Regions from separate parts of the Polaromonas sp. P3_B4 genome, predicted to be linked through region 1. Evidence: predicted binding sites of a transcription regulator. Region 1 holds the regulator's gene; the other holds the start of a gene.
The links. Region 1 encodes LexA, which represses DNA repair genes until DNA is damaged. Its sites were predicted from a motif close to ACTGTATNNNNATACAGT; they were not measured.

Region 1 (4,413 bases):
CAAGCGTTGCAGGCTTTGGACCCACCAGCATCCAGCCACTGTCAGCCCGGTTCCAGATCGTGGCGCCTTTGCCGTCTCCTGCCGTGGCAGGTGCAACCGACCCGACGCAGCCTCCCGCTTCCCCCCGGCTTGGCCTTGATATTGATTTGAGTGCAGGTGAGGGCGGGGACCTGGTCCCGTTTCCATCGATCGACGCTGGTGCGCGGCCGCCGCAAGCCGCTGCCAACAATCTCATCGAGTTTGACCTCGACTTTCCGGATTCTTCGGGGCCGACGCAGAAAACTTGAGCGAAGTTTGAGCCTGGCTCGCCGGGAATCCCGGGTTTACGCGCACTTGATCAGGCTGGGCGTGTCACATCAGCGCCGTACTTGCAAGGCCCCCGGGTTGACGATATTGGTGGGCGTGCCCTTGATGAAGTTGACGACGTTGTCAAACGCCGCGCCAAAGTACAGCTCATAGCTGTCCTGTTCAACATAGCCAATATGCGGCGTGCAAATGCAGTTTTCCAGGCGGAGCAGCGCATGGCCTTGCAGGATGGGCTCCGACTCAAAAACATCGATGGCCGCCAGGCCGGGCCGCCCGCGATTGAGGGAGGCGATCAATGCTTCCGGCTCGATCAGCTCCGCCCTTGATGTATTCACCAGCAGGGACGTGGTTTTCATGCGCGACAGGTCTTCCAGCGTGACGATACCGCGTGTCTCTGCGTTGAGTCGCAGGTGAAGGCTCAGTACATCGCTTTGCTCAAAGAATTCGGCTTTGCTGGCCGCGACTTCAAAGCCATCGGCCTGTGCCCGCTCCAGTGATGCGTCGCGGCCCCAAATGACGACACGCATACCGAAGGCCCTGCCGTAGCCAGCCACAATTTGCCCGATCTTCCCGTAGCTCCATACCCCCAATGTCTTGCCCTTGAGGACGGAGCCAATGCCGAAGTTGGGTGGCATCGAAGCTGACTTGAGCCCTGCCTGCTGCCAGGCGCCATGCTTCAAGTGGGCTACATAGTGCGGAATGCGGCGCATGGCGGTCATCACCAGTGCCCAGGTCAGCTCCGCGGGTGCCGTAGGAGACCCAATGCCCTCGGCAACCGCGATGCCGCGTTCTGTGCAAGCCGCGACATCTATATGGCTTCCGACACGGCCTGTCTGGGCAATCAGCTTGAGTTTGGGCAGCTTTTCAATAACTTGCCGGTTGAGCTGGGTTCTCTCCCGGATCAGGACGATGACATCGGCATCCTTGAGGCGGACGGACAGCTGGCCGATGCCTTTAACGGTGTTGGTATAGACCTTGGCGGGGTAGGCCTCCAGCTTGGCTGCGCAGTTCAGTTTCCGCACCGCGTCCTGATAGTCGTCGAGGATCACAATATTCATGCCGATATTGTGCCTGCAAGATTTTTCTTCCTTGCCGCCGGGGTCACTTCCGACTGGGGATTTTGTATCTCAAGGAAACGCACCAGACGGCGCCGCAAAGCGCATAGGCCCGGGCTGAACTTCTGGTGGGAAGCTTGCCGTACCAGTTATCTCAAAGAGGTTTCTCGCTGGCTCATGCGCTCAAGTTCCGCGCAGACGTCGGCCATGCGGCCGGATATCACCATGCGGCCAGCGCACGCTGGGCCGACATTGGAGTCAAACTCACGGACAACTCGCAGCCGGCTGGGTCGGGACGCATTGACAGAGCGTTGGACGGCAAGAGTACCAGTGGCGCGGGCAGACGGGCCGCGCATTGCCGCGAAATCGCCGGAAGCAAAGGGTAGCGCAAGCTGGTGAGATCTGGGCTGCGCGCCGGCTGGCGCGGAAAAACGGCTTGCCCCAGCCATACCCTGCGCCGGCAAAAACAATGACACCAATGCCTGCACGGGTGCCAGCAGGACTGACGACATTGGTGTATGTGAAAAACTGATGATTCCCATGATGAACTCCTGTATGAGAGAGGTTTACACAGGCAGGATTGCAGACTGGCAAATTGCCAGGAAGGCCCCGGCACCAGGGTGTTGGCCATCACAACGGCCAAACGCCCGCCACCTGGTGCGTGGCCAGGTGAACTGCCTACATCAGCATCGTGTTGCGAATGAGGCCGACGGCCAGGCCTTCCAGTTCGAAAGGTTCGCCGGGCTCGACCACAATGGTTTTAAAGTCCGGGTTTTCGGGCAGAAGTTCGATCAGGTGCTTGTTGCGGCGAAAGCGCTTGACGGTCACTTCATCACCCAGCCGGGCCACGACAATTTGACCATTCTTGGCTTCCTTTGATTGCTTGACGGCCAGCAGGTCGCCATCCATGATGCCTGCGTCCCGCATGCTCATGCCGCGAACCTTGAGCAGGTAGTCGGGCTGGCGCTGAAACAGGCTGCTTTCAAAATAATAGGTTTGCTCGACATGTTCCTGCGCGAGAATCGGGCTGCCAGCAGCAACCCGCCCCACCAGAGGTAGGGCGAGTTGGGCCAGGCTTTGCAACGGCAGGGAAAACTGTTTGATTCTGGATTCGTTCAGGCTGCGAAGGGCGTCATTGCGCAAACGTATGCCGCGTGAAGTCCCGCTGACCAGCTCGATGACGCCTTTGCGGGCCAGTGCCTGCAAGTGCTCCTCGGCGGCGTTGGCAGAGCGAAAGCCAAGCTCAGCGGCGATTTCAGCACGGGTGGGCGGGGCGCCCGTGCGCGCGATGGCGCTCTGGATCAATTCCAGAATTTGCTGCTGGCGCGCAGTGAGCTTGGGAGCCTCAGAGGGAAAATGCGGAAAGTTATCGAGTGTGCTCATCACTGTTGCTCCTTGAATCACAACTTCAGCCCGCTTGCGTATTGCCTGTTGCCTGTTGCCTGTTGGCTTTGGGTACGCACGTTGCTGTAGCTGTTTTAATATCCAGTAACTGTATTTTCATCCAGTTTTTAAAAGATTGCAAGTTTACGTTTTATGTATCCTCAAAATATTGTGATTCTGGGCACTGGCGGCACGATTGCCGGGCAGGCTGCGAGTGCGTCGGACAACATCGGCTATACCGCCGCCCAGGTGGGCGTTGAGCAGCTGGTCGTGGCGGTCCCGTCCTTGGCAAGGTACGGCCCCTTGATGACCGAGCAGGTCGCGCAGGTCGACAGTAAGGACATGAGCTTCGAGGTATGGATGCAGCTGGCCAGTCGGGTCAATTACTTTCTGGCCCAGCCGGACGTGCAGGGCATTGTTATCACGCACGGAACGGACACGCTGGAAGAGACGGCATATTTCCTTCATGCGGTGTGCCGCCCCGATAAACCTGTGGTGCTGACCTGCGCCATGCGGCCCGCGACGGCGCTGGTGCCTGACGGCCCCCAGAACATGCTGGATGCCATGGCGGCGGCGCGTCATGCGGGGGCGAGGGGTGTGGTTGCGGTGTGCGCCGGAACCATCCACAGCGCGCTGGACGTGCAGAAAGTGCATACCTACAAGGTTGACGCCTTTGACTCTGGTGATGCGGGGCCGATTGGCTATGTGGAGGAAGGATTCCTCAGGTTAATGCGAAATTGGCCTGAAACCCATGTAGAACGAGCGCAAGCAGCTATTAAAATAATAGCGAACTCCGTGGTTCCGGTCCAGTGGCCGCACGTTGAGATCGTCATGAACCATGCCGGCGCCAGTGGTGCGGTCGTGGACGCGTTGCTGGCGCAGGGTGTTCAGGGGCTTGTAGTTGCCGCCACGGGTAATGGCACCTTGCACCATGCGCTGGAGGCGGCCTTGCTTCGCGCGCGGTCCGCGGGGGTGCGGGTCGTCCGGTCGACAAGGTGCCTCAATGGTCGTATCTTGCCCACACCCGGGGATCTGTTTTCTGATTCGCAGGGGCTGAGCCCCGTGAAGGCGAGAATAGCGATGATGCTCGAGCTGTTGGCGCAAAGCTGAACCCTGCCTTCCGATTTCAGTCTGCCGGGAACTGGAATGAAAAAAGCCGTCAGACTGACGGCTTTGGGGTGCAGATGGACTCGCTGGAGGCTCGATTCAGCCCGCCAGCGCTTTGAACGCGCGGGCGGTGATCTCGTCAACACCGCCCATGCCGCTGATGGCACGGTATTTTGGGGCCAGTTCAGGCTCTGACTTTGCCCAGCTGGAGTAGTACTCAACCAGCGGACGGGTCTGCGCGCTGTAAACCTCCAGGCGCTTGCGGACGGTTTCTTCCTTGTCGTCATCGCGCTGGATCAGCGGCTCGCCGGTCACATCGTCTTTGCCTTCGACCTTGGGCGGATTGAACTTGACGTGATAGGTGCGGCCTGAGGCGGGGTGCGAACGGCGTCCGCTCATGCGCTCGATGATGGCGTCGAATGGTACGTCGATTTCAAGAACGTAATCCAGCTTGACGCCGGCAGACTTCATGGCGTCGGCCTGCGGAATGGTGCGCGGAAAGCCGTCAAACAGAAAGCCCTTGGCGCAGTCGGGCTGGGCAATGCGCTCTTTGACTAAATTG
Region 2 (4,413 bases), 320 kb from region 1:
CGGGCGTGACGGCCATCGCCAAAAGCCGGGGCCTGCTGATCGCCGGTTCAGGCCTGATGGTGCTGCTCTCGGGTTTTGGTGCTTTTGTGGCGGCGCGCCAAAGTTTCCTGCAGTGGTATCCGCCTGAAATTGCCTCTTGCGGCCGCGACTTTTACGGAATGATTGAAACCTTTCCGCTCAAACGCGCCATTCCCATGATCTTCAAGGGCAGCGGCGACTGCACCAAGATCGACTGGACCTTTCTGGGCGGCTCGATTGCCAACTGGTCTTTCCTGTGTTTTGTGGCTATTGCGGTCGTGGGCTTGCTGCTGATCGCACGCCAGGCGCGCAAGCGCTGAATCGACCACATCGCCAGTTTGGCGGCGCATTGCCCCCGGCCAGCTCATGCTGCGAGCTTGAGGGCCGCAGCGACGCACCCATAGCCGAAGCATGTAATTTTTCACCTGAAAAAGGGGATGGCGCCAGCCGCGCGCCATGACTAGACTGAATATCCAGTCGCCGGTTTTACCGGAAGGTCAGCTCATCAACATTGCCGCGCTGCGGCACAAGGATGGTCCCCATGGCAGCAGGAAGGGTGTTATCGCGCTTTGGCTTCCCGGTCCTGGCGAGTGCCGGTGCCGCTGCCAGTGCCTATTTCCTGGGAAACCAGCCGGTGGTGCCGGTCAAGTTCTCCACGTGGAGAAACACGACGAATCCACAACAGCCGGAACACATGACCGTCAAATACGGACGGGGTTCGTGGGGTCATTACGAAGATTTCCGGATGGGCAGTGGCCCACCCCGTACAGATTTGCCAAAGTTTGGCGCCGTGAACCAGCTGACCGGCATAGACGAGTCCAAGCCTTACTCGAACCTGGCCTATGGCAGCCATACACCGACCGAGCACAGGGACCGCTTCCTGGCGCGTCCGGCCCCAGAAAGCGATCGCAAGAAGGGACGGGAATACCGCTATGACTCCAAGGAGGCGATGCGCGCAAAGGTGTCGGTGTTCGAGCTCTGGAAGCTCAAGCAGATGACGAGCGAACGTCAGCAGCACGGCGTGTTTCACCTGTTCGGTGAGGCACCCGACCCCTACACGACGCGGTGCATGACGCACATTGAAACGCTGGCGAGTGTTCGTGGCCAAAAGTTGTCTCCCCAAAACCCTTCAAAGGTGGCGCACGAGTTTCATGAGCTCAACCCCTCCACCACCGAGAAGCCCAAGCTGAAAACCTATTCGGTGGAGGGCGTTCAGCGCCCTGGCAATGTGCCGGTCGGCACCCCGGTCAAGAACCACCCCGGCACGCTGGACAAGGCGTATTGGGAGGCGGCCGACAAGGGCGCCCACAACGTGGGCCGGCCACTCCCGCCCAAACTCTAGACGCGCGAGAACAGCGGTACCGCCGGCAAGCGCGCTGCATCCTGATTTGCAGGGAGGTGCCGGTTTTCCCGGTGGCTCCGGGGTGAATAATTCTCGACTGGGGTACCCGGGTTTCATGCAGGTTGGCAGGGCATCGAATCGATCATATACTGTACATAAATACAGTATATCCAGCTTGATCCGGACCACCTTCCATGCCCACCCTTACCGCAATGCCCAGCGCTTTGCCGGACTTTGCCGACGCCCTGAATGCCCAGGTTTGGCGGGCCGGCGAACTGGGCAGCGCGAGTGTGCAGACGGTGGCCACAGGTTATGCGGCGCTCGACCTGGCCTTGCCAGGAGGAGGCTGGCCGCAGGGCGCGCTGGTTGAACTGCTGCTGCCGCAGGCGGGCCAGCAGGAATGGGGTTTGCTGGCGCCCGGCCTGGCCCGGGCCCTCAACCAGCCCGCCGCACCGGATGAGCCTGGCGCGCAACTGACGGCGCTGGTCGGTGCGCCTTATCTGCCGTTTGGCCCGGCGCTGGGCGCGCGCCAGATCGACATGCGGCGGCTCATCAGCATTCACGGCAAGCCCGGTGACGCGCCTTCGCTGCTCTGGGCCACGCGAGAGGCGCTGCAGTGCGCTGACGTGACCGCCGTGCTGGCCTGGCTGCCGGATGCGCGCAGTGCCCACCTGCGCCGCCTGCAGATTGCCGCGCATGCGCACCACAAGCTGCTGTTTGTGTTCCGGCCGCTGCGGGCCCAACACGAATCGTCACCCGCGCCGCTGCGCCTGCTGCTGGAAGGCGCTGTGCAGGAGGGCGGCAATCTGCTGGTCCACGTGCTCAAGCGCCGCGGCCCGCCACTGGCTGCGCCGGTGCTGCTCGACACCCGGCCCGCCCGGCTGTCAGCGCTGCTGGCAGCCAGTCGCGACAGGGCCCGGCAAAAGCGGGAAGAGCTTGCCCCCATCCTGCTGCCGTCGCTGGTGTCGCTGCCTGTTACTTCACCCCGGAGCCCCATCCATGCGTTGCTGGATCGCATTGCGCATCTCGATCACCACTGACGCGGTGCAGCAGTGGGGCGAGGACGCCGCTGCATTGCAGCGGGCGGTGGCCAGCCTGGCGCTGGGTTTTACGCCGCGCGTGGCGCTGGTCGACGAAGCGGTGCTGATGGACGTGACGGGCAGCCTGCGCCTGTTTGGCGGGCTGGCGCGGCTGATGCAGCTGCTGGCGCAGAAAATTGAGCTGTTTTTTGAATCAAATCAGGCTGTTGCCCTTATAGAACGTGCGCAAGGTGCTACATCTTTGATAGCGCTAGGGCGTCTTCGGATGCGGGAAGGCCAAGCTGGCGTGGTGAAGAAACGCGTGGCCGACCTGCCCATGCACACTCTGACGGCCGCACGCCCGCACCTCGGTGTGCTGGAGCGCATTGGCTGCCGCAGCTGGGACGACCTGCTGCGCCTGCCGCGTGACGGCGTGGCGCGGCGTTTTGGCGCCGAGCTGCTGGAGGCGCTGGACCGCGCCCGCGGCACCGTAGCCGACGACTATGAGTGGCAAGTGCTGCCCGAACACTTTGAGGAAAAACTGGAGCTCAATGCACTGGTCACCCATGGCCCCGCGCTGATGGCGGGCGTTGAGCGCCTGCTGGTTCACCTGCACGCCTGGCTGCTGGGGCGGCAGAGCGGGCTCTGCGCCCTGAAAATCATCTGGCACCTGGACAAACGCCGCGATGTGCCTCCGACCGGCGAGCTCGAGATTCGCACCGCCCAGCCCGCACAAGACCTGCGTCACATGGCACGCCTCATCTCAGAGCACCTGGCGCAGCAAAAGCTGCCGGCGCCGGTGCACAGCCTGACGCTGCAGTCGCTGGCCACCGAGCTGCTGGCCGATTCGGCAGCCGCCACCGGCAGCCTGTTGATGGAAGCGCGCCGGCAGGGCGACAGCGTGGTGGAGCTGGTCGAGCGGCTCAGCGCCCGCCTGGGTGATGCCAATGTGCAAGCCTGGCAACCTTGCTGCGACCACCGGCCCGAGCTGATGCAGCGCTGGGTGAGCGCCAGAAGCGCTATTAAATCAATAGCTGCTTGCGCAAAGCCATCGGGCGCCAGAGGCCTAAAAGGTTTAAGAAAAGCCACTTCCCACATTCCAGAAGCCCGGGCTGAAGCCTTGTACCCTGCCTGGCTGCTGCCCGAGCCGCTGAAGCTGCAAGCTGCAGGCAACAGCCCGGTGTACCAGGGCAAGCTGACGCGCCTGGCCGGGCCGCAGCGGCTGGAGGCTGCCGAATGGTTGCTGGCTGATCGCGACAACCGCAGCGCTGAGCCGGGCCTGTGTGAAAAACCGTGGGCGTTTCGCGACTACTACATCTACCGCAGCCAGCAGGGCGGCTTGCTGTGGGTTTACAGCGAAAGGCTGGGCTCTGCCGCCCAGGCCGGCCGGCAACGCACCTGGTATTTGCACGGCTTTTTTGCCTGAGGCCCGCATGCCTGCCTACGCGCTTCCCGATTACGCCGAACTGCACGCGCTGAGCAACTTCAGCTTCCAGCGTGGCGCCTCGCACGCGCAGGAACTGGCCGAACGCGCTTCCGAGCTGGGCTACAAGGCGCTGGCCATCACCGACGAATGTTCGGTGGCCGGGGTGGTCAGGGCGCATGAGGTGGCAAAAGAGATGGGCCTCAAGCTGCTGCCGGGCGCGGAATTTTTGGTGCAGGCGCCCGATGCCTTCAGGCTGGTGGTGCTGCCGCACAACGCGGCAGGCTGGGGCAACCTGTGCGAGTTCATCACCGAAGCGCGCAAGGCCGGTGACGTGGTGGAAAAAGGCAGCTACCGCGTCGCGCTGGGCGAAACGGATTTCTCCCGGCTGGGGGATTGCGAAATTTTGCTCGCGCCCCTGCATGAAGCAGGTGCGAGTGCTATCAATACAGAAGCGCTTTGCGCTCATTGCGCCTGGGCTGCAGGCCTTTTTGGTATCAATGCCTGGCTGGCGGTGGAGCTGCTGCAGGGCCTGGACGACGCGCTGCGCCTGCAGCAGCTGCAGGAGGTGGCGCAGCGCACCGGCATACGGCTGGTGGCGGCCGGCCATG

Region 2: a site for LexA is predicted at 1,509-1,526, ahead of imuA (translesion DNA synthesis-associated protein ImuA). Genes of this name have one in related genera too.

Annotation. Positions count from the first base shown of each region.
Region 1 is NZ_JBFUGQ010000001.1:1,548,653-1,553,065, reverse strand. Features, by position in the region: gene AC1DVV_RS07460 (type IV pilus assembly protein FimV) at 1-287, shown strand, start outside; gene AC1DVV_RS07455 (D-2-hydroxyacid dehydrogenase family protein) at 357-1,364, opposite strand; gene AC1DVV_RS07450 (hypothetical protein) at 1,511-1,903, opposite strand; gene lexA (transcriptional repressor LexA) at 2,040-2,744, opposite strand; gene AC1DVV_RS07440 (asparaginase) at 2,898-3,854, shown strand; gene adk (adenylate kinase) at 3,951-4,413, opposite strand, start outside.
Region 2 is NZ_JBFUGQ010000001.1:1,232,750-1,237,162, forward strand. Features, by position in the region: gene AC1DVV_RS06050 (disulfide bond formation protein B) at 1-338, shown strand, start outside; gene AC1DVV_RS06055 (hypothetical protein) at 560-1,360, shown strand; gene imuA (translesion DNA synthesis-associated protein ImuA) at 1,555-2,400, shown strand; gene AC1DVV_RS06065 (Y-family DNA polymerase) at 2,360-3,805, shown strand; gene AC1DVV_RS06070 (error-prone DNA polymerase) at 3,813-4,413, shown strand, end outside.